4 regions of the Streptomyces sp. NPDC058665 genome follow, and region 1 is predicted to be linked to each of the others. Evidence: riboswitches for the same ligand, from Rfam matches in the RefSeq annotation. Region 1 holds a riboswitch; each other region holds the start of a gene.

What was found. A riboswitch is a leader RNA that binds a small molecule or an ion and turns the genes downstream of it on or off. The one in region 1 is predicted to bind cyclic di-AMP.
Region 2: it holds a riboswitch for cyclic di-AMP, as region 1 does, so the genes downstream of both, ACFWV8_RS28205 (M23 family metallopeptidase) here and ACFWV8_RS22660 (M23 family metallopeptidase) in region 1, are expected to answer to the same signal.
Region 3: it holds a riboswitch for cyclic di-AMP, as region 1 does, so the genes downstream of both, ACFWV8_RS01935 (transglycosylase family protein) here and ACFWV8_RS22660 (M23 family metallopeptidase) in region 1, are expected to answer to the same signal.
Region 4: it holds a riboswitch for cyclic di-AMP, as region 1 does, so the genes downstream of both, ACFWV8_RS27115 (NlpC/P60 family protein) here and ACFWV8_RS22660 (M23 family metallopeptidase) in region 1, are expected to answer to the same signal.

Annotation. Positions count from the first base shown of each region.
Region 1 is NZ_JBHXRX010000034.1:62,606-69,621, reverse strand. It holds gene ACFWV8_RS22670 (GNAT family N-acetyltransferase) at 1-1,386, opposite strand, end outside; gene ACFWV8_RS22665 (HPr family phosphocarrier protein) at 1,520-1,801, shown strand; gene ACFWV8_RS22660 (M23 family metallopeptidase) at 1,874-2,677, opposite strand; cyclic di-AMP (ydaO/yuaA leader) riboswitch at 2,692-2,862, opposite strand; gene ACFWV8_RS22655 (M16 family metallopeptidase) at 3,070-4,437, opposite strand; gene ACFWV8_RS22650 (pitrilysin family protein) at 4,455-5,819, opposite strand; gene ACFWV8_RS22645 (DNA topoisomerase (ATP-hydrolyzing) subunit A) at 6,065-7,016, shown strand, end outside.
Region 2 is NZ_JBHXRX010000052.1:14,033-21,048, reverse strand. It holds gene ACFWV8_RS28225 (HAD family hydrolase) at 1-50, opposite strand, end outside; gene ACFWV8_RS28220 (hypothetical protein) at 147-326, shown strand; tRNA gene ACFWV8_RS28215 (tRNA-Met) at 398-471, shown strand; gene ACFWV8_RS28210 (PP2C family protein-serine/threonine phosphatase) at 1,069-2,157, shown strand; cyclic di-AMP (ydaO/yuaA leader) riboswitch at 2,410-2,564, shown strand; gene ACFWV8_RS28205 (M23 family metallopeptidase) at 2,576-3,640, shown strand; gene ACFWV8_RS28200 (PrsW family intramembrane metalloprotease) at 3,666-4,928, opposite strand; gene trmB (tRNA (guanosine(46)-N7)-methyltransferase TrmB) at 5,078-5,848, opposite strand; gene lhgO (L-2-hydroxyglutarate oxidase) at 5,964-7,016, opposite strand, start outside.
Region 3 is NZ_JBHXRX010000002.1:115,924-122,939, forward strand. It holds gene ACFWV8_RS01925 (cytochrome P450) at 1-822, shown strand, start outside; gene ACFWV8_RS01930 (transglycosylase family protein) at 963-1,895, shown strand; cyclic di-AMP (ydaO/yuaA leader) riboswitch at 2,154-2,328, shown strand; gene ACFWV8_RS01935 (transglycosylase family protein) at 2,332-3,042, shown strand; gene eno (phosphopyruvate hydratase) at 3,323-4,609, shown strand; gene ACFWV8_RS01945 (septum formation initiator family protein) at 4,758-5,231, shown strand; gene ACFWV8_RS01950 (DUF501 domain-containing protein) at 5,339-5,911, shown strand; gene ACFWV8_RS01955 (exopolyphosphatase) at 5,908-6,834, shown strand.
Region 4 is NZ_JBHXRX010000048.1:18,552-25,567, forward strand. It holds gene ACFWV8_RS27110 (ATP-dependent DNA helicase) at 1-1,350, opposite strand, end outside; cyclic di-AMP (ydaO/yuaA leader) riboswitch at 1,565-1,726, shown strand; gene ACFWV8_RS27115 (NlpC/P60 family protein) at 1,725-2,906, shown strand; gene ACFWV8_RS27120 (ABC transporter ATP-binding protein) at 3,001-3,798, shown strand; gene ACFWV8_RS27125 (ABC transporter permease) at 3,810-4,571, shown strand; gene ACFWV8_RS27130 (MerR family transcriptional regulator) at 4,587-5,378, shown strand; gene ACFWV8_RS27135 (hypothetical protein) at 5,394-6,794, opposite strand.

The DNA of each region.
Region 1 (7,016 bases):
CGGCACCGCGTGCCCCGGCGGCGCGCTGCCGCTGTGCCGCGCGCCCTTCGCGACGACGACGGGCTTCGCCGCCCCCGTACGCCTGGCCAGCCGTGTGAACTTCCGTGGGTTGCCGATGGATTCGAGATACAGCAGGACGACGTCGGTGTCCGGGTCGTCGTGCCAGTACTGGAGGAAGTCGTTGCCCGAGACGTCCGCGCGGTTGCCCGCCGAGATGAAGGTGGACAGGCCCGCGCCGCGCCGGACCAGCCCCGCGAGCAGGGCGATACCGATCGCGCCCGACTGGGTGAAGAGGCCGATCCGCCCCCGGTCGGGCGACTCAGGCGCGAGCGAGGCGTTGAGGCGGACGGGCGGCGAGGTGTTGATGATCCCGAACGCGTTGGGCCCGATGACCCGCATCCCGTACGAACGCGCCTGCCGCACCAGTTCGCGCTGCCGCTCCAGTCCTTCGGGCCCGCTCTCGCCGTAACCGGCGGACAGGACGACCAGTCCCTGGACGCCGTGTTCGCCGCAGTCGGCGACGACGTCGGGCACGCGTTCGGCGGGGACGGCGACGACCGCGAGGTCGACGGGCTCCTCGATCTCCGCCAGGGAGCAGACGGCCGGGACGCCGTCGATCTCGGTGAGTTCCGGGGGCAGAGCCACGTTCACCGCGTACACGCGCCCGGTGAAACCCCCGTCCAGGAGATTGCGCAGCACGGCTCGCCCGACGCCGCCCGCGGTGCGCCCGGCGCCGACGACGGCCACCGACGACGGGCCGAGGAGCCGTCGCACGGAGCGGGCCTCGGCGCGCTGCTCACGGCCGCGCTGGACGGCGAGCGACTCGGCGGTCGGTTCGAGGTCGAGGACGAGACGGACCGCGCCGTCCTCGAAGCTGCGTTTCTGGGTGAACCCGGCGTCCCGGAACACCTTGATCATCTTGCTGTTGGCGGGCAGCACCTCCGCCGCGAAGCGCCGGATACCGCGCTCGCGAGCCACGGCGGCGATGTGTTCGAGGAGCGCGGAGGCGATGCCGCGCCCCTGATGCGCGTCCTGGACGAGGAAGGCGACCTCCGCCTCGTCGGCGGGGGCCGACGCGGCCCTGCCGTCGCTGTCGACGCGGTCGTAGCGGACGGTCGCGACGAACTCGCCGTGGACGGTCACCGCGAGGCCCACCCGGTCCACGTAGTCGTGGTGGGTGAACCGGTAGACGTCCTTGTCGGAGAGCCGGGGGTAGGGCGCGAAGAAGCGGTAGTACTTCGACTCGTCGGACACCTGCTCGTAGAAGTTGACCAGCCGCTCGGCGTCGTGGGTGGTGATGGGGCGGACGCGGGCCGTGCCCCCGTCGCGCAGCACCACGTCTGCTTCCCAGTGAGCGGGGTACGCGTGCTGCGACGGCGGCGTCATGACACGAGCCTACGGCGCGCACATGGGTAGCGGCGGTTACCCGGCCGGGGCAGGCTGGGGGTGCCGCACCGGGCCGTTCCGGGGCACATGAGACACTGGTCTAGACAACAACTGTGACTTGAAGGGCAACACCATGGCTGAGCGCCGCGTCAATGTCGGCTGGGCCGAGGGCCTGCACGCCCGTCCCGCCTCCATCTTCGTCCGGGCCGCCACGGCTTCCGGCGTTCCGCTTACCATCGCCAAGGCCGACGGCAGCCCGGTCAACGCGGTGTCGATGCTCGCCGTGCTGGGGCTGGGCGCGCAGGGCGGCGACGAGATCGTCCTGTTCTCCGACGCGGACGGTGCGGAGATCGCGCTGGACCGGCTGGCGAAGCTGGTCGCCGAGGGTCTGGACGAGCTGCCCGAGACCGTCTGAAGCGCGAGCGCACGTTCCTGGCACGTATGGCGAAGGCCCCGGCAGGATGCCGGGGCCTTCGTCGCGTGGTGACTAGACGTTCACGCCGTGGGAGCGCAGATACGCGACCGGGTCGATGTCGGAGCCGTACTCCGCGGTCGTCCGCGCCTCGAAGTGCAGGTGCGGGCCGCTGGAGTTGCCGGTCGAGCCGGAGAGGGCGATCTGCTGCCCCGGGGCGACGCTCTGGCCGATGGAGACGCCTATGGACGAGAGGTGTCCGTACTGGGTGTACGTGCCGTCGTTCATACGGATGACGATGTTGTTCCCGTACGCGCCGCCCCAGCCGGCCTCGACGACGGTGCCCGCGCCGACGGCCACGACCGAAGTGCCGGACGCGGCACGGAAGTCGACGCCGGAGTGGCTGCCGGAGGACCAGAGCGCGCCGCCGGTCCTGTAGCCGGTGGTGAGCGAGGAGCCGGCGACCGGGAGCCGGTAGGAGTTGAGGCGCTCGCGCTCGGCGGCCCGTGCCGCGCGCTCCTTGGCGGCGCGGAGTTCCTTGGCGCGGGCCTCCGCCTTGCGCTTCGCCTCGGCCTTGGCGCGCGCGGCGGCCTTGGCCTCCGCCTTCGCTTCCGCGGCCTCTTCGGCTGCCGCCCGCTGCGCGTCGGCCTGGGCGTCGATCTTCGCGGCGAGCGAGTCGTCGATGACGATGGCACGGGGCGGGGCCTCGGGGACGGCCTCCTGGGCGAGGGTCGCCTCCGCGTCGGCGGCGAGCGCCGGGGATGCGAGGGTGCCGATGACACCGGCCGCGGTGAGGGACGCGGCTCCGGCGAAGTTCGCACCTCTGCGCGTCATTCGGTTCCGGGCACGGTGCTTCCCGGTGGCACGGGTGAACGCCATTGAGGTGGCTGGTCCTTTCCTTCCTTCTCGCCTACCGGGCAGGGCCTGGCTGACGGGTTCGGAGCAGGAAGGTCTCCTACGGGGGTCCTCCGCGCATGGCGAAGGGCGCCCGATTCACCCCAGGGACAGGTTGGGTCCCCGGCTCCCCAGGCTCGCGCCTGACGGGGACTCGGCGATGGCTGTCCGGTGCCGCGGACGCGGCGGGCTCTGACGAACAGCCGGACCGACGCTAGGCGTTCATCTTTCAATCACCAAACGGACAGCCCGTTTTGTAGCGCACGCCACAGGGCATTCGGGCAACCCACCCATAAATACGGACAAATAAGGGAACCCCGGCGACAAGTTCGTCACCGGGGTTCCCTTTGTCCTGATTCCCGTACGGGATCGTGCCGTCAGCCGGTGACGACCTTCACCTCGCCGATGTCCAGCGCCTCGACCGGCTCCCGGATCACCGAGGCGTCCCCGACGAGCACCGTGACGAGCCGGTCGCCCGGGAAGGCGCTGACGACGGCGGCCGTCGCCTCGACCGTGCCGGTCTCGGCCAGGCGCGCGTACAGCCGCGCCTGGAAGTCGTCCGGCAGGTGCTGTTCGACCTGGTCGGCGAGCGTGTCCGCGACGGACGCGGCCGTCTCGTACTTCAGCGGCGCGACCCCGACCAGATTCTGTACGGCCGTCTCACGCTCGGCGTCCGTCAGGCCTTCGGCCGCGAGCGTACGCAGGACCTTCCACAGGTCGTCCAGCGCGGGCCCGGTCGACTCGGTGTCCACAGACCCGCTGATGGCGAGCATGGAGGCGCCCGTGCCCTCCGGGTCGGAGCGCAGCACCTGCGCGAAGGCCCGCACGCCGTACGTGTAGCCCTTCTCCTCCCGCAGCACCCGGTCGAGCCGGGAGGTGAGCGTGCCGCCCAGGCAGTACGTGCCGAGCACCTGGGCCGGCCAGACGCGGTCGTGCCGGTCGGGGCCGACGCGGCCGATCAGGAGCTGGGTCTGTACGGCTCCGGGCCGGTCCACGATCACGACACGGCCGGTGTCGTCGGCCGTCACCGGCGGCACGGGGCGCGGCTCGGAGGTGTCGCCCGTCCAGTCGCCGAGGGTCTCGGCGAGCAGGGCGTCGAGGTCGACACCGGTGAGGTCGCCGACGATCACCGCGGTGGCGGTGGCGGGGCGGACATGCGCCTCGTAGAAGGCCCGGACGCCCTTGGCGTCGATGCGTCCGACGGTCTCCTCGGTGCCCTGGCGCGGGCGCGACATGCGCGAGGTCTCCGGGAACAGCTCTCTGGAGAGCTGCTTCGCCGCGCGGCGGGCCGGGTTGGCCTGCTCGTGCGGGATCTCGTCCAGCCTGTTCGTGACGAGCCGGCCGACCTCGCTCTCGGAGAACAGCGGCGCGCGCAGGGCGTCGGCGAGCAGGCCGAGCGCCTTGGGCAGCCGGGAGACCGGGACCTCCAGCGAGACCCGTACACCGGGGTGGTCGGCGTGCGCGTCCAGCGTGGCGCCGCAGCGCTCCAGCTCGGCGGCGAACTCCTCGGCGGTGTGCTTGTCGGTGCCCTCGGACAGGGCGCGGGCCATGATCGTGGCCACGCCGTCCAGGCCGTCGGGCTCGGCCTCCAGCGGGGCGGCGAGGGAGATCTCGACGGCCACGACCTGCTGGCCGGGGCGGTGACAGCGCAGCACCGTCAGGCCGTTGGGCAGCGCGCCGCGCTCGGGGGCGGGGAACGCCCAGGGCCTGGCCTCTCCCGCGGTCGGCTGCGGGTGGAACTCCATGGTCACGGCAGCGTCGGTCACTGGTCCGCCCCCTCGTGCTCGTCGGTGGTCTCGTCGGCGGCGGCGTCCTCGTCGTCGGAGGTGACCGGCTCGTAGACCAGCACCGCCCTGTTGTCCGGGCGCAGCCGGGCCTCGGCCACCGCGCGCACCTCGTCGGCCGTGACCTCCAGCACCCGCTGGACGGCGGTCAGTGCCAGCTGCGGGTCGCCGAACAGCACCGCGAACCTGCACAGTTCGTCCGCGCGGCCCGCGACCGTACCGAGCCGGTCGAGCCATTCGCGCTCCAACTGGGCCTGGGCGCGCTCCATTTCCTCGTCCGTGGGGCCATCGGCCGCGAACCGGGCCAGCTCCTCGTCGACCGCGGCCTCGATCTGGGGCACCTCGACGCCACCGGAGGTCTTCACGTCCAGCCAGCCCAGCGAGGGCGCGCCGGCCAGGCGCAGCAGTCCGAATCCCGCCGACACGGCCGTACGGTCACGGCGCACCAGGCGGTTGTGGAGACGGGAGGACTCGCCGCCGCCGAGGACGGTGAGCGCCAGATCGGCGGCGTCGGACTCGCGGGTGCCGTCCTGCGGCAGCCGGTAGGCGGCCATCAGCGCGCGCGCCGGGACCTCCTCGCGGATCTCCTCGCGCAGCTGCTCGCCGATGATGTCGGGCAGCGAGCCGTCGCGCGGCGCCTGCTTGCCGTCGTGCCCCGGGATCGAGCCGAAGTACTTCTGGACCCAGGCGAGGGTCTGCTCGGGATCGATGTCGCCGACGACCGAGAGCACCGCGTTGTTCGGCGCGTAGTACGTACGGAAGAACTGCCGCGCGTCGTCGAGGGTCGCCGCGTCCAGGTCGGCCATCGAGCCGATCGGGGTGTGGTGGTACGGGTGGCCCTCGGGGTAGGAAAGCGCTGTCAGACGCTCGAAGGCGGTGCCGTAGGGCACGTTGTCATAACGCTGTCGGCGTTCGTTCTTCACTACGTCGCGCTGGTTCTCCATCCCCTCGTCGTCCAGGGCGGAGAGCAGCGAGCCCATGCGGTCGGCCTCCAGCCAGAGGGCGAGCTCCAGCTGGTGGGTGGGCATGGTCTCGAAGTAGTTGGTGCGCTCGAAGCTGGTGGTGCCGTTGAGGGAGCCGCCGGCGCCCTGCACCAGCTCGAAGTGACCGTTGCCCTTGACCTGCTTCGAGCCCTGGAACATCAGGTGCTCGAAGAGGTGGGCGAGGCCCGTACGGCCCTTGACCTCGTGGCGTGAGCCGACGTCGTACCAGAGGCAGACCGCGGCGACCGGGGTCAGGTGGTCCTCGGAGAGCACCACGCGCAGTCCGTTGGCGAGCCGGTGCTCGGTCGCTGTCAGGCCGCCGGAACCGGCCTGCGCTGTGGCCGTGTGACCCATGGGCATGTACGTCCCTTCGATCGCGATACGGAGAAGTCCTGCCACTGTATGCAAGCGTGCCGACGCATGGCGAAGTTCCCGTGCCGGGCGAAGCGGCGTCCACTCGCCAAGCGCTTGCGAAACGGTGCCCCGGACGGTTCAACGACGGGTCGAGGTCCGCGTTGTCAGTCCGGCGGGCCACAATGGTGCGGTCAAGTTCCCGAAGTTGCCCGCCCAGACCCGCACAGACCTGTGAAGGAGCCGCAGCAGCGATGGCCCGCCGCAGCACGAAGACCCCGCCGCCCGAGGACTTCGAGGAGAAGATCCTCGACATCGACGTGGTCGATGAAATGCAGGGCTCCTTCCTTGAGTACGCGTATTCGGTGATCTACTCCCGGGCCCTGCCCGACGCCCGGGACGGCATGAAACCGGTGCACCGCCGCATCGTGTACCAGATGAACGAGATGGGCCTGCGGCCCGACCGCGGCTATGTGAAGTGCGCCCGGGTCGTCGGCGAGGTGATGGGTAAATTGCACCCGCACGGGGACGCGTCGATCTACGACGCCCTCGTCCGGATGGCGCAGCCGTTCTCCATGCGGCTGCCGCTGGTCGACGGGCACGGGAACTTCGGCTCCCTCGGCAACGACGACCCGCCGGCCGCCATGCGGTACACGGAGTGCCGGATGGCTGACGCCACGTCACTGATGACGGAGTCGATCGACGAGGACACCGTCGATTTCCAGTCGAATTACGACGGCCAGGAGCAGGAACCGGTCACGCTGCCGGCCGCGTATCCGAATCTTCTGGTCAACGGCGCCTCCGGGATCGCCGTCGGCATGGCGACGAACATGGCGCCGCACAATCTGGGCGAGGTCATCGCCGCCGCCCGCCATCTGATCAAGCACCCGGGCGCCGACCTGGAAACGCTGATGCGGTACGTGCCGGGGCCCGACCTGCCCACCGGTGGCCGGATCGTGGGTCTCCAGGGCATCAAGGACGCGTACGAGAACGGGCGCGGGACGTTCAAGATCCGCGCCACGGTCACCGTTGAGGACGTCACCGCGCGCCGCAAGGGCCTCGTCGTCACCGAACTGCCGTTCACCGTGGGCCCGGAGAAGGTGATCGCCAAGATCAAGGACCTGGTCTCGGCGAAGAAGCTGATGGGCATCGCCGACGTCAAGGACCTCACGGACCGGGCGCACGGGCTGCGCCTGGTCATCGAGA
Region 2 (7,016 bases), on a different contig from region 1:
CGGTCGTCGCGGACGAGAGTCTCGCCGACGTCGAACACGATGGTTTCGATCACCGGGGTAAGCGTAGAGGGCTCCGGAAGGTGACTGTGTGAGGTCGTGGGGTACACGCTCTGCCCATTGTCAGTGGCTGGCCGTAGCCTTACCGCATGTCAGCTTCCTCTGATGCCAGTGCTTCCGTCCGTCCCGCCGCCGTCGTCAACGCGGAGATCCGTGCCCTGTGGGCGCGCGCGGGCCGGGCGCTGTCCCCCGCCGAGCAGGAGGAGTACCAAAGGCTGCTGGTCGAGTGGGCCGCGGCGATCCGCGCCGATGTGGTGGAGGCCGCCTAGGCCGATCGGGGCCCTCGGCGGGGTAAATGGAAATGATCTTGGTCCGGATGGCGTAATGTTGCAGTCAACGGCGCGGGGTGGAGCAGCTCGGTAGCTCGCTGGGCTCATAACCCAGAGGTCGCAGGTTCAAATCCTGTCCCCGCTACTCGCAGAGGACGAAGGCCCGGATCCACTGGATCCGGGCCTTCGTCGTGCGCGCGTCCTGTTCCCGATTCCCACGGCCGCGGCCGAGCCACCGTCATCGCACCGGCCCGCCGGATAGCCCAGTCGGTCGACAGCGGGTAGCCGCCCGGCGCGTAAGAGGCCAGCCTGGGGGGACGCGGTACCGTCCGCGGCATTCGACGGACCGGGCAGGAGGCCACTGGTGGGGCACCTGAGAGACAGCGGGGACGACGGGACCGGGGACGGCCCCCCTGGCGGCGGCGAGCACCCTCCCGCCAAGGGGGCCGTCCCCGACCCCTCCGCCGAGCGGCCCGCCCGTACCTCCTCGCCCCGCCGCACGTCCCACCGTCCCGCCGTCTCCTCCAGGCTCCGCCGGTTCAACGGCGGCGTCCGGCGCCTGGTCCAACGTGGTTTCCGCCGCGCCGACGAAGGCTTCCGGCTGGCGGACGCCGACCCGGACGACCCCACCTGGCGCCGCTCGCGCCCCGTCGAGAAGCTCCCGCCCGGTTTCGGCCCCGAAGACCCCCGGCCGCCCAAGCGCCGACGCGGCCGGCTCGCCTCCCGGCCGACGCATCCGGTCGTGGAGTTGCTGCCCGGTCTGATCATCGTGGCGGGGATCATCCTGGACCAGGCGACCCCGACCGCCTTCACCGCCTCCCCGTTCTTCTCGGCGGCGCCGTTGGTCGCCGCCCCCTTCTTCTCGTTCCTGCGCACCCTCTTGGTCGGCCTCCTTTCCGTCGGCGCCGTCATCGGACTGCGTTACTTCGGCAGCTCATCGAGCGGGGTCGACACGATCACCGACTCGCTGACCGTCTTCACCGTCTCCGTCCTCGCGCTGGCCATCAACGGTGTCGTACGCCGCAGCGGTGAACGCCTGGCTTCCGCACGGGTGATCGCCGAGGCCGCCCAGCGCGCTGTCCTGCCGACACCCGAGGCCCGGATCGGCGGGCTGCACGTCGCCGCGCGTTACGAGGCCGCCGAGGAGGGCGCGTACATCGGCGGCGACCTGTTCGCCGTCCAGGACACGGAGTACGGGGTACGGGTGGTGGTCGGCGACGTACGCGGCAAGGGCATGGGCGCGGTCGAGACCGTGGCCGTCATCATCGGCGCCTTCCGGGAGGCCGCCGAGCAGGAGACGACGCTCGAAGGGGTCGCGCGGCGGCTGGAGCGTGCGCTGGCGCGCGAAGGCACGCGGCGCAGCGGGATCGACCTGTTCGAGGGCTTCACCACCGCCGTACTGGCCGAGGTCCCCCACACCGAGGGCATAGTGCGCGTACTGAACCGCGGGCACCCTGAGCCGCTGCTGCTCGGCCCCGACGGCGCGCTGACCGTGCTGGCCCCCACCGATCCGGCGCTGCCGCTCGGGATGGGTGAGCTGGGGACGTGGCCGGACCACGCGGAGGAGGTCCCGTACCGGCCAGGGGCGACGCTGCTCCTCTACACGGACGGGCTCTCCGAGGCGCGCAACGCGGAGGGCGTCTTCTACGACCCGGGCGGACGGCTCGCGGGGCGGATCTTTCCCGGTCCCGACGATCTGCTGCAGGCGATCGTCGGGGACGTACGGCTGCACACCGGCGGCGGCAGGACGGACGACATGGCGCTGCTGGCCATCAGCCGGCCCACCCCGCGGCAGCCGGAGCGGCGCCGGACGATGCCGGTCGTGCCGTGATGTCATCTCCCCCGCCACGCTGCGTAGTTGAGGCGCACCACTCCGCATAACATTTGACGCACCGTCAGTTCGAGTGTGTGATCGCACACGGTCCGAATGCCGATCAACTCGCCCGATTGCGCCTGCTTGTGTCCCGGTTGATCCCCGCCGTGCTCGCTAACGATCACCGGGAACAGCTTGGAATAAGCCCCCGTCGTCTATTAACGTTCGATAACGCAGCGCGGTTGTCCCAGCCGTCGAAAGAGACGGCACCGTGCGCACGCGCCGAATTCCGCAAGGAAACCGGGGAACCACCAATTGGGGTGAATCGGGCGCCTCTTGCTGCCTCGTGCGGCGAGAAACGCTCGTAGGAGACCTTCCTGCTCCGAACCCGTCAGCTAACCCGGTAGGCGAGAAGGAAGGAAAGGAGAGCGCCCCAGTGGCGTCCAACAGGCCTGCTCCCGAAGCCTCCGTCCCGGCCCATTTCGGCCCCGGGAGCCGGCTCGCCGGCACCGATCTCGCCGACGGCGAGGCCACCAGGGACTGGGAGGAGTGGAATCCCACCGCGGACTCCATCCGTCCCGTACGCGGCAAGCACCGTGTCGCCAAGCAGCGCAACGCGCTGGCCCGCAGCTCCACGGTCCTCGGAGTGGGTGTCATCGCCGCTGTCGGCGCCGGAGGCATCGCCTCCGCGCAGGACAAGCCGCCGGTCTCGATATCACTTCCCGACGCGCTCTCGGACAATCTCCCCGACGCCAAGTCCCTTCCCGGTGTCGGGTCTTTCATGTCCGACGGCGACAAGAAGACCGACGAGACGCCCTCCCCGCTGACCACGGCGGGCCTCACCGTCGCGGACGCCCAGCAGGGCACCACCGACTCCGGCGAGGCACTGCGCGCCCGCATCCTCCAGCAGGCGGAGCAGCAGCAGGCCGAGGCCGACGCCGCCCAGAAGGCGAGCGCCGAGAAGGCCGCCGCGGAGAAGGCGGCGGCGGAGGCCGAGAAGCAGCAGACCGACGCGGAGAAGAAGGCCGCCGAGGCGAAGCGCAAGGCGAAGGAAGAGGCCGAACGCAAGGCCGAGCAGGAGCGCCTGGAGAAGCTGGCCGCCAGCTTCTCGCTCCCCACCTCCTCCTACACGCTCACCTCCACCTTCGGCCAGGCCGGCTCCATGTGGTCCTCCGGCCAGCACACGGGCCTGGACTTCGCCGCTCCCACGGGCACGCCCACCAAGGCAGTCCACGGCGGGACCGTCAAGTCGGCCGGCTGGTCCGGCTCGTACGGCTACCGCGTGGTGCTGGAGCTCGAAGACGGTACGGAGATCTGGTACGCCCACCTGTCCTCGATGACCGTCGGGGCGGGCCAGAAGGTCACCACCGGCGAGACCATCGGACGCGTGGGAGCCACCGGCAACGTCACCGGCCCGCACCTGCACCTGGAGGTGCACACCCCGGGCGGCAGCGGCATCGACCCGATGAGCTGGCTGCGCGGCAAGGGACTCACGCCCTGATCCGGCCTGATCGGCAAGACACCCCCTAGTTCCTGTACGGGTTGTAGCCGCCGTAGTCGATGTACGGCGGCGGAGACCACACCCGCCCCGTCGCCCGCGCCGCGTACGTCAGCGCGGGCGACGCCGTTTCCCGGCGCTGCCACATGTGGTGCAGCAACTCCTGCTCGCGCTCGACGAAGTCGGGCCCCGCCGTGCCGCGCCCGGCCCGGTGGCGCAGGAACGCCAGAGCGGTCGCGAACGCCTGGTACTCGCCGACCGTACGGGCCGCCTTCGGCCCGTACGCGCGCCCCGCCACATCGCGCGCCATCGAGCGCGCCCGCATCGAGGACAGGGCGAGCGGCTCGGTCTTGGCGAGCCAGCCCGCCGCCGCGTAGGCGGGCAACTCGGTCGAAACCATGCGCAGTTCGCGCTGCCGCGTCCAGATCGCCAGCCAGGTGAGCAGGGCGAAGGCGGGGACCATGAAGGCCGCGTACACCGCGTAGAAGCCGTACGGGCCGAACAGCGACGACGAGCCGTTCCACAGCGCGTGCGTGCCCATGGCGAGCACGAGGCCGACGATCGGCATCAGCCACCGGCGGACGCGCCGGCGGCTGGTGGCGAGGGCGGCGATGCCGAAGCCGATGCCCGTCAGGACCGTGAAGAGCGGGTGCGCGAACGGCGACATCACCACGCGTACGAAGAAGGTCGCCGCGGTCATGGCGGGCAGCCCCGAGTTGCCGATCTGCTGGTCCTCGCCGTACGCGCTGCCGAGATACAGGATGTTCTCGGTGAAGGCGAAGCCGGTCGCGGTGAAGCCCGCGACGACGACTCCGTCGACCAGTCCGGTGAAGGACTGCCGCTGGAAGAGGAAGATCAGCAGGATCGCGGCGGCTTTCGCGCTCTCCTCGACGATCGGCGCGATCACCGTGGCCCCCAGGGACTCCGCGCCGGCGGGGTCGGCGGTGGCGGTGGCTATCCACTGGGTCGCGAAGGAGTTGGCCGTGATCGCCACGAGGGCGGCGGCGCAGGCGCCCCAGGCGAAGGAGAACAGCAGATTCCGCCATGGGCCCGGCTCCACCCGGTCCAGCCAGCGGAAGGCCGCCATCAGCAGCGGCACGGGCAGGACCGCCAGCCCGAGGCCGACCAGGAAGCCCTGGGTGCCGGTCTGTTCCCGGACGAGCGACATGAGCAGCAGGCCGCAGAGCGCGAGCAGGATGATCACGGCGCCCGCGCGCACGGCCGGGTGCCGCCAGAACGCGCGGTACGGCCGGTAGCGCCAGCGGGAGCGCTCAGGAACGGCGGCCCACATGTCGCCGAGCTGCCGCTGCCGCTCGGCGGCGGGGATCGCCGGCTCGGGGACCGGTGGGTCGTACGGGGGCGGTCGGGGCGGTTCGGACACCTACTGACCCTAACGAGAGCCACTGACAGCGCGCGACGCCGTCCGGCCGGTTCCTGCCGTCAGCCGGCGAGCGCGCCGCCCGCCTTCTCTTCGTCCGCCGCCCCGTCGCCCGCGACGCGGCGGAAGACCAGGTCCCGTACGGCATGGCCCTTTTCGATGCCCTGGCCCTCGAACCGCGTGAGCGGCCGGGAGTCGGGCCGTGGCGCGTATCCGCCGTCCGGGGCGGTGTTCTCGAACGCCGGGTGCGCGCTCAGCACGTCGAGCATCTGCTCGGCGTACGGCTCCCAGTCCGTCGCGCAGTGCAGTACGGCACCGGGCTTCAGCACAGGCGCCGCCAGCGAGAGGAACTCGGGCTGGATCAGCCGCCGTTTGTGGTGGCGCGTCTTGGGCCACGGGTCGGGGAAGTAGACACGTATCCCGTCCAGCGACTCGGGCGCCAGCATCTCCCGCAGCAGGATGATCGCGTCGCCGTTGGCCACCCGGATGTTGGACAGCCCGCCGCGCTCGGCCAGCCGCAGCAGATTGCCCTGCCCGGGGGTGTGCACGTCGGCGGCGAGGATTCCGGTGCCGGGATCGTCGGCCGCCATCCGCGCGGTCGCCTCGCCCATGCCGAAGCCGATCTCCAGGACGACCGGGAGTCCGCCGAACAGGGCGCCGAGGTCGAGGACCCGCTGTCCGTCGATGTCCAGGCCCCAGGACGGCCACAGCCGCCGCAGGACCTCCGCCTGGCCGGTCGTGACCCGGCTGCGGCGCGGCTGGAAACTGCGGATCCGGCGCTCGAAGTGCGATCCGGCGGGGTCGGCGGCCGGTCCCGAGCCCCCGGGGAACATCCGGGACCAGGGGTGGGTGTCGTCGGCGCGTGCGCCGTCGCGGTCGCTGTTCACGTTCATCTGGGTCTCGGACACGTTTTCTCAGCCACGTCGGAATGGGGCAGGACCCCCAATTCTACGGACCCGTGTCCTTCAGCATCGTCAGCGTCCGCCTCGCCACCTCACGGCCGATCGGCAGCGCGGCCGTCGCCGCCGGCGACGGGGCGTTGAGCACGTGCACCGCGCGCGGTGCCTCCTGGATCAGGAAGTCGTCGGCCAGCGTGCCGTCCCGCAGCACCGCCTGGGCGCGCACCCCGGCCGCCGCCGGGCGCAGATCCGCGTCCGTCACCTCGGGCAGCAGCCTCCGTACGGCGGTGGCGAAGGCGCGCTTGGACAGCGAACGGCGCAGCTCGCCCGCGCCGTAACGCCAGTGTCTGCGCGCTATCCGCCAGGAGCCGGGCCAGCCGAGCGTGCCCGCCAGCTCACGGGGGCGCACGGCCGACCAGGAGTAGCCCTCCCTGGCCAGCGCCGGCACCGCGTTCGGGCCCACATGGACACCGCCGTCGATACCGCGCGTCAGATGCACCCCCAGGAACGGAAAGGCCGGATCCGGCACCGGATAGACCAGGCCCCGGACAAGACCGGGCCGGGCCAGTTCGTAGTACTCGCCGCGGAACGGGACGATCCGCATGCCCGGGTCGTCACCGGTCAGCCGCGCCACCCGGTCGCACTGGAGCCCCGCGCAGTTGACGAGGGCGCGGGCCCTGACCACCTCTCCGGAGGACGTACGGACGGCGACACCCCACGCCCGCCGGTCGACGACGGTGACCTCCATGCCGTACCGCACGGACGCGCCGGACGCCTCCGCCGAGTCGGCGAGCCGCGCCGCGACGGCGACGAAGTCGCACACCCCCGTCGTACCGACGTGGATCGCGGCCAGCCCGCGCACCCCAGGCTCGTACTCCATGATCTGCACCGGGCCCAGCTCCCGCACCGGAATCCCGTTCTCCCGGCCGCGCTGGACCAGGGCGTGCAGCCGGGGCAGCTCGTCGCGGCCGGTGGCGACGATGAGCTTGCCGGTCACCTCGTGCGCGATGCCGTACTCCGCGCAGAACTTGACCATCTCGGCGGCGCCCCTGATCGCGTACCGCGCCTTGAGGGAGCCGGGGCGGTAGTACACACCGCTGTG
Region 3 (7,016 bases), on a different contig from region 1:
CTGATCCATGACTTCGCCTTCCCGCTCCCCATCTACGCGATCTGCGATCTGCTCGGCGTCCCGCGCGAGGACCAGGACGACTTCCGCGACTGGGCCGGGATGATGATCCGGCACGGCGGCGGGCCACGGGGCGGGGTCGCGCGGTCCGTCAAGAAGATGCGGGGGTATCTCGCCGAGCTCATCCACCGTAAGCGGGACGACCCCGGAGACGACCTGATCTCCGGCTTGATCCGGGCCGGCGACCACGGCGAGCACCTCACCGAGAACGAGGCCGCCGCGATGGCGTTCATCCTTCTCTTCGCGGGGTTCGAGACAACCGTGAATCTCATCGGGAATGGCGTGTACTCGCTGCTTCGTCATCCCGATCAGCGCGAGCGCCTTCAACGCTCCCTCCGCGCAGGCGAGAAGGAACTCCTCGCGACCGGCGTCGAGGAACTGCTCCGCTACGACGGTCCGGTGGAGCTCGCCACCTGGCGCTACGCCACCGAACCCGTCGAACTCGGCGGGCAGCGCGTCGCGGTCGGTGACCCCGTCCTCGTCGTACTCGCCGCCGCCGACCGGGACCCGGCGCGGTTCGCCGACCCGGACCGGCTCGATCTGGCGCGGAGTGACAACAAACACCTCGGATACGGCCACGGCATCCACTACTGCCTCGGCGCGCCCCTCGCCCGGCTTGAGGGGCAGACCGCGCTCGCCACCCTTCTGACCCGCCTGCCCGACTTGCGGCTAGCGGTCGAACCGTCCGATTTGAGGTGGCGTGGGGGGCTCATCATGCGTGGACTGCGTACGCTCCCGGTGCAGTTCACAGCGGTGAGTGACTGACGGATCGTCAACACTGTGACTTTCACGTGATCTACGCTGCATCGACTTGTGACAGACGTTCGAGTACGGCTACGTTCACGATCGTCCCGGCAGTCACGCGCCGGGGTTCACGTCCCAGCAGTCTCACGGAAGGCAACCGCATGCGCTCCGGGAACGGCCGGCACCGTCGGCCCCGTCAGGCCCCCGCCCTTGTCGTCGCGGCAGGGGTGACAGGCTCGGCGATCGCCATCCCGCTGCTCGGCGCGACCGGCGCCAGTGCGGCGGACGCCTCGACCTGGGACCGCGTCGCCGAGTGCGAGAGCGGCGGCATGTGGAGCGCCGACCTCGGCAACGGCTACTACGGCGGCCTCCAGATCTCCCAGGAGACCTGGGCCGACTTCGGCGGTACGGCGTACGCCCCCACCGCCGACCAGGCCAGCCGCAGCCAGCAGATAGCCGTCGCCGAGAAGATCCTCGAAGCGCAGGGGCCGAGCGCGTGGCCGACCTGCGCGCTGGTCACCGGGCTCACGGCGGAGCCGGGCACGGACGCGGGCGCCGACGGTGAAGCGGACAAGGCTCAGGGCAACGGTTCCTCCGGCGAGTCCACCCAGCAGCAGGAGACCTCCCCGGAGCCCGAGCCGAGCGAGACGGCCGAGCTGCCTCCCGCTCCCGAGTCGACCCCGTCGTCCGGGCAGTTCGGCCGCGACTCCGCGTCCGAGGCCGAGGAGCAGGGCGCCGAGCCGAGCTCGGAGCCCAGCACCGCCGACGCGGGGAAGGGCAAGCACCGCGGCGAGGCGGCCCCCGAGGCGGGCAAGCCCGCCGGGGAGGCCGAAGCCGGCGAGGAAGGCAAGACGGACGAAGAGCGCGAAAGCGGCCGTCATGCCTCACGGGGTGACAGTTCGACACGCGCCGACGACGTCGCGGACGGCTCGTACACCGTCCGTGCGGGCGACAATCTGTGGGCCATCGCCGACGAGGCGAAGGTGGAGGGTGGCTGGGCCGCGCTCTACCAGGCGAACCGCGAGGTCGTGGGCTCCGACGCGGACCTCATCCTGCCGGGCCAGAAGCTCGATCTGACCGCGAATCAGGGGTAGTTAAGCGGGCTATGTCCGCATCTGGGCAAGTGAGACAAGCGTCTCTTCGCCCCAACTGATGCGGTCTGCCCGGCAACTCGCCCCCTTTCCGTTCCGACCTGCGTAAACAGAGGTTTCCTCGGGGCGGGATGGGCGAATCATCCCGGATGTTCCTTCTTTGAACATCCGGGATGTCTGTGTTTACGGTCTGAACCGCTCGCACCGCGGGCACCGTCGACCGTCACGCCGAGTCCTGCCGTCGGTCGGGGGGAGTACTCGTCGCTTCACGCGCCGAAGGCAGGAGCGGGGGACCCAGGTAAGTGCCGGCCAATACGGCCGGCTCGGGGTGCAGCCGTGTGCGAGGGGACGTACAGACGTTCCCGGGTCGCACGGCCGGGCAACTCACTTGGCCCGAACCCGACAGCTCACCTCGCAGGCGTCGGTGAGGAGATCTCGCATGCTGTTTTCCAGCGCGTCCGGCAAGGGCAAGCACCGTCGTCCCTCCAAGACCGTCCGTTACGCCACGCTCGCCGGCATCACCGGTGCCGCCGTCGCGGTCCCGCTGATCGGCGCCACCGCCGCCTCCGCGGCCACCACCTCCGAGTGGGACGCCGTCGCCCAGTGCGAGTCCGGCGGCAACTGGTCGATCAACACCGGCAACGGCTACTTCGGCGGGCTTCAGTTCTCCGCCTCCACCTGGGCCGCGTACGGCGGCACCGCGTTCGCCTCCAGCGCCGACCAGGCCTCGAAGTCCCAGCAGATACAGATCGCCGAGAAGGTCCTGGCCGGCCAGGGCAAGGGTGCCTGGCCGAGCTGTGGCGTGGGTCTGTCCAACGCGTCGAACGACGCGGGCTCGGCCGACTCCGGCTCCGGGGACTCCGGTCAGCAGCAGGCCGCCCCCGAGCAGACCGAGCAGGCCCCCCAGGCCGCTCCGGAGAAGCGGTCCGCCCCGCGTGCGACGCAGGAGCAGCCCGCCTCGCGCACCGAGACGCGCGGCCCGGTCAAGAAGGGCGACGGCGAGTACAAGGTCAAGCCCGGCGACTCGCTCTCCAAGATCGCCGAGACCAAGAAGGTCGAAGGCGGCTGGAAGAAGCTCTTCAAGCTCAACAAGGACATCGTCGAGGACGCCGACGTGATCTTCCCGGGTCAGCAGCTCCACCTGAGCTGACCCTTTCCCCTTGAACCCCCGGCCCGGCGCGCCTCACTCCCCCCGGACGCGCCGGGCCGGGGGCTTCGGACGGCCTCCGGCCTTGGGCTTCGGAAGGGCTCGACCCAACCCTTGGACATTCGGGTCCGAACGGGCATCGCGGACTCTTTTCGTCCCAGCGGGCGGGCATCTGCCGACCGCCGACCGGGAGCCGGTTAGGCTCATGCCGCAAGGCCAACGCAAGGCCGACGAGGCCCGGCACCCATGAGGCCCTGCTCCACGCGTCACATCCCAGAAGGAGATGCTCGTGCCGTCCATCGACGTCGTCGTAGCCCGGGAAATCCTTGACTCCCGAGGCAACCCAACGGTCGAGGTCGAGGTCGGCCTCGACGACGGCAGCACCGGCCGTGCTGCTGTCCCCTCCGGTGCGTCCACCGGTGCGTTCGAGGCCCTTGAGCTCCGCGACGGTGACCAGAACCGCTACCAGGGCAAGGGCGTCGAGAAGGCCGTCCTCGCCGTCATCGAGCAGATCGGCCCGGAGCTCGTCGGCTACGACGCCACCGAGCAGCGCCTGATCGACCAGGCGATGTTCGACCTGGACGCCACCCCCGACAAGTCCTCGCTCGGCGCCAACGCCATCCTCGGTGTCTCCCTGGCCGTGGCGCACGCCGCCTCCGAGGCCTCGGACCTGCCGCTGTTCCGGTACCTCGGGGGCCCGAACGCGCACCTGCTGCCCGTTCCGATGATGAACATCCTCAACGGCGGGTCGCACGCCGACTCCAACGTGGACATCCAGGAGTTCATGATCGCGCCGATCGGCGCCGAGTCGTTCTCCGAGGCCCTGCGCTGGGGCGCGGAGGTCTACCACACGCTGAAGAAGGTCCTGAAGGAGAAGGGGCTCTCCACGGGCCTCGGCGACGAGGGCGGCTTCGCGCCGAACCTGGAGTCCAACCGCGCCGCGCTCGACCTCATCCTCGTGGCCATCAAGGAAGCCGGCTACGCCCCGGGCAAGGACATCGCGCTCGCACTCGACGTCGCGGCCTCCGAGTTCTACAAGGACGGCTCCTACGAGTTCGAGGGCAAGTCCCGCTCGGCCGCCGAGATGACCGAGTACTACGAGGAGCTCGTCGCCTCGTACCCGCTGGTCTCCATCGAGGACCCGCTCTTCGAGGACGACTGGGCCGGCTGGAAGGTCCTCAACGACAAGCTGGGCTCCAAGGTCCAGATCGTCGGCGACGACCTCTTCGTCACCAACCCCGAGCGCCTGGCCCGTGGCATCGAGGAGGGCTCGGCCAACGCCCTGCTCGTCAAGGTCAACCAGATCGGTTCGCTGACCGAGACCCTGGACGCCGTCGAGCTGGCGCAGCGCAGCGGCTTCAAGTGCATGATGTCGCACCGCTCCGGCGAGACCGAGGACGTCACGATCGCCGACCTCGCCGTCGCCACCAACTGCGGCCAGATCAAGACCGGCGCCCCGGCCCGCTCCGAGCGCGTCGCCAAGTACAACCAGCTCCTGCGCATCGAGGAGATCCTCGACGACGCGGCGGTGTACGCGGGCCGCAGCGCGTTCCCGCGTTTCAAGGACTGACCCCCGGGACCACCGGCCACCGGTCCGCCCGTCCTACGGCCGTCCCCGGCCACGGTCCCGTACCGTGTCCGGGGACGTACGCGCGTACAGAGGCAGTACGGCAGTACAGAGGAACGGGGTCCGCCGGGCCTCTGAGGGAGGCGGGACCATGGCCGCGAACCGGGACCGGTTCTCCACCGCGACCAAGATCAGGATTCTGGGCGAGCAGACCGCCGCCCGTGTCTACCGCTCGCAGACCCGCAGGCAGGCCCGCCGTTCCCGGCTCACCGGACGCGCCGCGTTCCTGGTTCTCGTGGTCTGCTCACTGATCGTGGCGCTCGCCTATCCGATGCGGCAGTACGTGTCCCAGCGCGGCGAGATCGCTGAGCAGGAGCAGCTGGCGCGCGAGGCCGCGAAGCGGGTCGAGGAGCTGCGGGACGAGAGGGCCCGCCTCCAGGACGACGCGTACGTCCAGCGGCTGGCGCGCGAGCATCTGCATTACGTGATGCCGGGGGAGACCGGCTACATCATGGCCGACCCCCGGGCGGCCGAGGAGCACCGACCCGACCAGGGCGCGGGCGACCGGCCCTGGTACTCCAACCTCATGGACGGCGTCGACAAGGCGGACCGGACGGACCGGTAGCGGCCCGGCCGCACAGACGGACATCGGCCGACAGGTATCGGCAGACAAGCATCGGCCGGCCGACAGACACCGACGGACAGACAGACATCAAGGAAACCGACGCAGGTATGCAAACGCCCCCTCCGCAGACCGAACGCACCGAACCCACCGAGGCGGACGTCGACGCGTTCAGGCAGCAGCTCGGCCGGCCCCCGCGCGGTCTGCGCGCCATCGCGCACCGCTGCCCCTGCGGTCAGCCCGACGTGGTGGAGACCGCCCCGCGGCTGCCGGACGGTACTCCGTTCCCGACGCTCTACTACCTGACCTGCCCGCGCGCGGCCTCGGCCATCGGCACGCTGGAGGCGAACGGTGTCATGAAGGAGATGACCGAACGCCTCGCCACCGACCCGGAGTTGGCCGCCGCGTACCGCAAGGCGCACGAGGACTACATCGCGCGCCGCGACGCCGTCGAGGTACTGGCGGGTTTCCCGAGCGCGGGCGGAATGCCGGACCGGGTGAAGTGTTTGCACGTGCTGGTCGGCCATTCGCTGGCGGCGGGTCCGGGGGTGAACCCGCTGGGGGACGAGGCGCTGGCGATGCTGCCCGAGTGGTGGCGCAAGGGCCCCTGTGTGATCCCGTTCACAAACGACGTCGGCAGCAAGTCGGCCACCAGGGCGGCCACCGAAGAGGACACCCGATGACCAGGGTCGCGGCCGTCGACTGCGGTACGAACTCCATCCGCCTCCTCGTCGCGGACGCCGACCCCGCCACCGGCGAACTCACCGACCTCGACCGCCGGATGACGATCGTGCGCCTCGGCCAGGACGTCGACCGGACGGGACGGCTCGCCCCCGACGCGCTGGAGCGCACCTTCGCGGCCTGCCGCGAGTACGCGGAGATCATCAAGAGCCACGGCGTGGACCGGATCCGCTTCGTGGCCACCTCCGCCTCCCGCGACGCCGAGAACCGCGACGACTTCGTACGCGGCATCCTCGACATCCTCGGAGTCGAACCCGAGGTGATCACCGGAGACCAGGAGGCGGAGTTCTCCTTCACGGGCGCCACCAAGGAGCTGACCGGCCGCACCGACCTGCACCGTCCCTACCTGGTCGTGGACATCGGAGGCGGCTCCACCGAGTTCGTCGTCGGGACCGACGGGGTCACGGCCGCGCGGTCGGTGGACATCGGCTGTGTACGGATGACGGAGCGGCACAGCCCGAGCAGCCCGGCGACCCTCGGCGAGATCACGGCCATACGCGGCGACATCGACGCCGCCCTCGACACGGTCGAGGAGAGCGTCCCGCTGGCCGAAGCCCGTACGCTCGTCGGCCTCGCCGGGTCCGTCACCACGGTCGCGGCGATCACGCTCGGCCTGACCGAGTACGACTGGCGGGCCATCCACCACTCCCGGATCCCCTTCGAGCGGGTCCAGGAGATCACCGGCATGCTGCTGTCGGCCACGCACGACGAGCGCGCGGCGATTCCCGTGATGCATCCCGGACGGGTCGACGTGATCGCGGCGGGTGCGCTGATCCTGCTCACGATCATGAAAAGGACCGGCGCGGAGGAGGTCGTCGTGAGCGAACACGACATCCTCGACGGCATCGCGTGGTCGCTCGCCTGAGCGGGTGACCGGGCCCGGGGCCGGACGTCCGGGCCCCCTTTACGGAGGTCTTACGGGGCCTCTGCAGCCCCTCTCGCGGCCACCCCGGAACGAAGTTCGTGAAGTTCTTCACAAGAGAAACCGCCGAGTTGGGCGCACATCACTCTCCGGGGAGACCCGACCCCCTCCCGACCCCCCTGTCC
Region 4 (7,016 bases), on a different contig from region 1:
GTAGAAGCGCACGCCGCCGACGACCTTGTACGGGAGGCCGACGCGGATGAAGATCTCTTCGAAGACACGTGACTGCGCGTTCGTCCGGTAGAAGACGGCGACGTCGCCCGCCTTGGCCTCCGACGCGTCCGTCATACGGTCGATCTCGTCGGCGACGAACTGTGCCTCGTCGTGCTCGGTGTCCGCCACGTACCCCGTGATCAGGGCGCCCGCTCCCGCGTTCGTCCAGAGATTCTTGGGCCGCCGGCTCTCGTTGCGCTCGATGACGGCGTTGGCCGCGCTGAGGATCGTCTGCGTGGAGCGGTAGTTCTGCTCCAGCAGGATCGTCGTGGCGTCCGGGTAGTCCTCCTCGAACTGGAGGATGTTGCGGATCGTGGCGCCCCGGAACGCGTAGATGGACTGGTCCGCGTCACCGACGACGCACAGCTCCGCCGGGTCGTGCCCCTCGCCCGAGGGGCCGACCAGCTCACGTACGAGGGTGTACTGCGCGTGGTTGGTGTCCTGGTACTCGTCCACCAGGACATGGCGGAAGCGGCGGCGGTAGTGCTCGGCGACGTCCGGGAACGCCTGGAGCAGATGGACCGTCGTCATGATGATGTCGTCGAAGTCCAGGGCGTTGGCCTCGCGCAGCCGCCCCTGGTACATCCGGTACGCCTCGGCCAGCGTCTTCTCGAAGGGGTCACTCGCCTGACCGGCGAAGGTCTCCTCGTCGATCAGCTCGTTCTTCAGGTTCGAGATCTTGGCGCTGAAGGACTTCGGGGGGTGCCGCTTGGGGTCGAGGTCCAGATCGCGGCAGACCAGAGCCATGAGCCGCTTGGAGTCGGCCGCGTCGTAGATCGAGAACGACGACGTGAAGCCGAGCCGCTTCGACTCGCGGCGCAGGATCCGCACGCAGGCACTGTGGAACGTCATCACCCACATGGCGGCGGCGCGCGGGCCGACGAGCTGCTCGACACGCTCCTTCATCTCGCCGGCGGCCTTGTTGGTGAACGTGATCGCCAGTATTTCGCCCGGATGCACCCGGCGGGTCCCCAGCAGATGCGCGATCCGGTGGGTCAGCACACGGGTCTTGCCCGAGCCGGCGCCGGCCACGATGAGCAGCGGCGATCCGGTGTGCACGACGGCGGCGCGCTGCTCCTCGTTCAGCCCTTCGAGCAGCGCCGCCGGGTCCACGACGGTGCGCGGGGCGCCGTCGCGGTGGTGCGGATCCCGGGGCGGGGGCACGTCGAACTTCCCTCCGAAGAGATCGTCGGGCACCTGTTCCGGAGCGGTGTCCTCGGGTGGCGGCGGGGGCTCCTCGGCCGAGGGCTGGAGGTCCGCCAGGAAGCTGTCGTCAAAGAGGCTGCTCATCGCTTCCTGAGTCTAGGGTGCCGCACTGACAGCGGACTGCCACATGACTTGGCGGGGGCGCCGGGATGGCCTCAGGGGGGTCTCCGAGGGTGTTTATGCGAAAGGTCACGAAAATGTATCGGGCATATCGGCCATCAACCTTCACAGCGGCACCACGCATTGGCTAGCGTGCACGCCGAGGTGGTCCGTACTCCATCGGTGATCGGCGCCGAGCGGACGGCCTCCGCCGAATCCGGGCTTCCCGCAAGGGAGTTCGGAACCGGGGACCCACCACGTTCCACCGGGGTGAATCGGGCCGCTCACCAGGCCCGTAGGGCAGCCTTCCGTTCCGCCCGAACCCGACAGCTAACCCGGTAGGCGGTCCACGGAAGGAGATGCCGGCCTTGGCATCGCATCGTAAGACGCGCGCTCGCACCGGAATACGGGCGAACACCCCCGCCGTCGGTTTCACGACGGCCGCCCTCGCCTCGGTGACGCTGCTCTCGACGCAGAGCGCCACCGCCGCGCCGGCCGAGCCCAAGCCCTCGATCGAAGAAGTGCAGAAGAAGGTCGACGACCTGTACCGGCAGGCCGGTACGGCGACGCAGCAGTACAACAAGGCGAAGGAAGCGACCGACACCCAGCGCAAGTCGGTCGACCGGGTCCTGGACGACGTCGCCAAGAGCGCCGACAAGGTGAACGAGGCGCGGCGCGCCCTCGGTACGTATGCCGCGGCGCAGTACCGCGCGGGCGCCGTCGGTCCGACGGCCGCCCTGATGTTCGCCGACAGCCCCGAGTCGTACTTCGAGCAGACCCAGCTGATGGACCGGCTGACCGAGCGCCAGCAGGGGGCGGTCGAGGACTTCCAGAAGGAGCAGCGGTCCGCGGCCAAGCAGCGCGCCAAGGCGACGAAGAGCCTGGAGACGCTGACGGAGTCGCAGGCCTCCCTCAAGGAGGGCAAGCAGAAGGTCCAGAACAAGCTCGCGGCGGCGCGGTCGCTGCTCTCCGAGCTGACGGCCGAGGAGAAGGCGCGGCTCGCCGCCCTGGAGCGGGAGAAGGAGCAGGAGGCGCGCCGCAAGGCCGAGGCGAAGGCCAAGGAGGAGGCCGCGGAGCGCAAGCGCCAGGAGGAGGCGCGGCAGGAGGAGGCGCCCGCGACCGGCGGCGACACGGGCACGGGCACCGGTACGGGGACCGGCACCGGCTCCGGCACCACGGACGGTACGTACGCGGCCAAGGCCGAGAAGGTCCTCGCCTTCGCCCGCGCCCAGATCGGCAAGCCGTACGTGTGGGGCGCCACCGGCCCCAGCTCGTACGACTGCTCGGGGCTGACGGCCGCCGCCTGGAAGGAGGCGGGCGTGCAGCTGCCGCGTACGACCTGGGACCAGGTGAATGTCGGCAAGCGCGTCGCCACGGCGGACCTGCTCCCCGGCGACCTGGTGTTCTTCTACGACGACATCAGCCACGTCGGCATCTACAAGGGCGACGGCAAGATGATCCACGCGCCGAAACCGGGCGCGAACGTCCGCGAGGAGTCGATCTACTACATGCCGATCTACGGCAGCGTGCGCCCGGCCTGACCGGCTTGACCTTGACGCTGGGTCAACCCTCCATCCTCCCTTCAGGAGCCTCCTCACAGCCGACCGGAAGGCTCCGCGAAGGAGGCAGATGACCATGGTGACCCAATCGATCGCCGGTCCGGCGATTCGCGTGCGGGGTCTGGAGAAGTCGTTCGGGAAGCTCGAAGTGCTGCGCGGCGTGGACTTCGACGTGGCGCGGGGCGACATCTTCGCCCTGCTCGGCTCCAACGGGGCGGGCAAGACCACGACCGTGAGGATCCTCGCCACGCTCCTGAAGGCCGACGCGGGGACAGCCGGCGTCCATGGCTTCGACGTCGCCGTGCAATCGGCGGATGTGCGGGCGTCCATCAGCCTTACCGGGCAGTTCGCGGCCGTCGACGAGATCCTCAGCGGTCGGGAGAACCTCGTACTCGTCGCCAGGCTGCGCCACCTCAAGGACCCGGGCGCCATCGCGGACGACTTGCTGAGGCGCTTCTCGCTGACCGACGCCGGCACGCGGCAGGTGTCCACGTATTCAGGCGGGATGCGCCGTCGGCTGGACATCGCGATGAGCCTCATCGGGAATCCGCCGGTGATCTTCCTGGACGAGCCGACGGCCGGGCTCGACCCCGAGGCGCGTATCGAGGTGTGGCACGCCGTCAAGGAGCTCGCCGAGTACGGCACGACCGTCCTGCTCACCACGCAGTACCTGGACGAGGCCGAACAGCTCGCCGACCGGATCGCGATCCTTCACCAGGGTCGGATCATCGTGAACGGCACCCTCGCCGAGCTGAAGCAGCTCTTCCCGCCCGCCACGGTCGAGTACGTCGAGAAGCAGCCGACCCTGGAGGAGATCTTCCTCGCGATCATCGCCGGCGGCGACAAGACCGACGCCTCCGGCACGAAGAAGTAGGGGGGACAAGGATGACCTCGTACTTCTTCGCCGACACCGCCGTTCTCACGGGGCGGACCCTCCGCCATGTCACCCGCAGTGTGGACACCATCATCACGACCGTCATCACGCCGGTCGCCATGATGCTGATGTTCGTCTACGTATTCGGCGGCGCGATCGATACAGGATCGGCTTCGTACGTGAACTACATGCTGCCCGGCATCCTGCTCATCACCATCGCATCGGGCATCTCCTACACCGCCTACCGGCTGTTCACCGACATGAAGAGCGGCATCTTCGAGCGATTCCAGTCCATGCCGATCGCACGGTCGGGTGTGCTGTGGGCACACGTCTTCACCTCTCTGATGGCCAACCTGATCTCGCTCGTGATCGTCGTGGGCGTCGCGCTGCTCATGGGCTTCCGCTCGGGGGCGGGACTGGCGGCATGGCTCGCGGTCGCCGGCATCCTGCTCTTGTTCACCCTGGCGCTGACCTGGCTCGCCGTGATCCCCGGGCTCTCCGCGTCGTCGGTCGAGGGGGCGGGCGCGTTCGCCTACCCGCTCATCTTCCTGCCGTTCGTCAGCTCGGCGTTCGTGCCCACCAAGACGATGCCCGGCCCGGTGCGCTGGTTCGCCGAGCACCAGCCGGTGACGTCGATCGTCAACACGATCCGGGCTCTGTTGACGGGGCAGCCGGTCGGCGACGACATCTGGACCGCCCTCGCCTGGTGCGTCGGCATCCTCGTCGTGGCGTACGTCTTCGCGATGGCCACCTATCGCCGGAAGATCGCCTGAGGCAGTCTGGGACCCATGCTCACCATCAGCCAGCTTGCGGCGTACGCCGGGGTGACGGTGCGGGCGGTACGCCACTACCACAAGATCGGGCTGCTGCCCGAGCCCGAGCGCGACCGGTCCGGGTACCGGACCTACGATGCCGCCGCGGTCGTGCGACTGATCCTGATCCGCACCCTGGCCGACGCCGGCGTGCCGCTGGCCAGGGTGCAGGAACTCCTCGACGCCAGCCCGGAGGAGTTCGTCGGCGGTGTCCAGGAGATCGACAAGGATCTGCGCGCCGAGATCCGGCGGCTGCGGGGCACCCGCAGCCGGCTCGCCCGGCTCGCCGCCGGAGAGCACCTGGCGCTCCCGCAGAGCGCCGTGTACTACCTCGACCGGTTGCGGGGTCTCGGCGTCGGGGAGCGGTACATCGAGCTGGAGCGGGATGCCTGGATCATGATCGCCGCGCAGGTGCCGGACCTGATCGACGCCGTGATCGCCAAGAAGCACGAGGAGCTGGACGACCCCGACATGGTGAGGCTCTACAGCTTCTTCACCGGGGAGCCCGACTGGCGGGCCGGCGACCCGCGGATCGTCGAGGTCGCCGACATCTTGGAGCGCCTGATGATTCGCGCCGTGGAGGCCGGCGAGGTGGGGACCGACGGCTTCGACGATCAGTTCGTCGCCCTGATGGACTCAGCCATGGTGGAGTCCGCCCCGGGCGCCGAACTGGTGCTGGCGATTCTGCAGGAGCGTGGCTGGAGCGGCTGGACCCGCATCGCGCGAGTGCCTGCCGACAGGCTCAACACCGAGCTGCCGCCATCTTGAGAAACTGCCCGCCCCCTATGGCCTGTCCGCCGGGTCCATGGCGTCGAGGAACCAGACGTCGATCGGGTCCATCTCGTCCTGGTCCGCGCACCCGACGGTGATCAGGGCCCGGCCGTCGGGGGTGAAGGCGGCGACGCTCGCCCCCGCCGTCACCCGCAGCACCCGGCCGTCGGCGCCGAAGAGGACGTCCCCGACGTCGGACGACATGAAGGCGAGCGGTCCGTCGGCGGTCCAGACCGCCCGCGCGGTGACCACCGACAGCGGGTCGGTGGCGACCATGCCGTCGGGCGCCCGCCCGGCCCGTACCGGCTCAGCCGCGGTGAGGATCGCCGCCCCTGCCGCCGTACGTGAGGGAGACAGGGACCGGGACAGGGTCAGGGAGCACACCGCCGGGTTGTCCTTGCCGTCAGCCCCTACGGCGAGGAGCCCGCCGCCGTCCGGTGCCATCGCCAGCGCGTGGATCGTGACCAGCCCGGTGTCCGCGTCGGCGAGCACCGCGCCGCCGTCCACGTCCACGTCCCGTACGACCACCCGGCTGCCGCGGGCGTGTGCCAGCAGCCGCCCGGCCGCGTCCAGGGCGACGGGCCCCTCGCCGTCCCACGGCCCCGCTTCCGGGCCGGGCGCCAGGACGTGCCCGGTCCGCGCGTCCAGGACGGCCACGGGGCCGCCCCGCAGCCGCCCGACGGCCACGCGCCGCCCGTCCGCGTCGAACGAGAACCGCACCGGGACGTCGATGCCCACGAGGTCGTCCCCGCCCTCGTCGCCGTCGTCGTCAGCCACCGCCCCCGGCCAGAGGTCCGCCGGGTCGAGCGACCACAGCTCCTCGCCATCGGACGACCAGGCGTGCCAGCGGCACTCCACCGACGCCGCGACGATCCCGCCGTCCGGCGATATCTGGATGTCGAGCGGATTGTCGTGGTAGTCGGCGCCGCCGAGATACATGGTCGGCGGGGCGCTCGCGACCGTGCTCCAGCCGACGATGTCCCCGCCGTTGTGATGCCACTCGGCCACCGCGCCGAACACCGGCCGCCGCAGATCGGAAGGGACCGCCACCGCCGCGGCACCGTACGGGAAGGCCACTGGCTCATCCGGCTCGTACGGCTCGTCGGCAGCGCCGTTCGCCTCCTCGTACTCGTCCCGGTCCGCGTCCGGCTCCGCCGGCACCCGGGCCGCCTCCACGTCGACCAGCCGGCCGAGCCTGCGCGTCCCCGCCGACGCGTGGTACGGCCGCCTCCCGCCCGCCAGCAGCTCGCTCCACCAGCTGTCCGGCATCGGCCGCCGCTCGGGCGGCCAGCTCCGCAGAATCGTGGCGGCGGCGGCCAGCTCCGTCTCGTCCAGCCCTTCGAGCAGCGGGCAGAGCCGCTCCCAAAGCGACCGGGAAGAGGGCCCCTTCAGCATTTCCCCGAGAGTGGTCATGAGAAAAAAGCTACGCGCCACCACTGACAGTCCAACCGGGCCGACGGCCCCGTACCACCGCCGCCCGCTCCCCGCTCTGAAGTCATCGGATCGGTCAACTTCCGTCCGGAATCGTCGAATTCGCCATATCCCCGACGGCCACAATCCGCCGCAGACCTGCCGTCCGCGGGCAATAGCGGGCATGCCGCCGCGCTCCCGTGACCGCCGCGCCTAGCGTCCTCC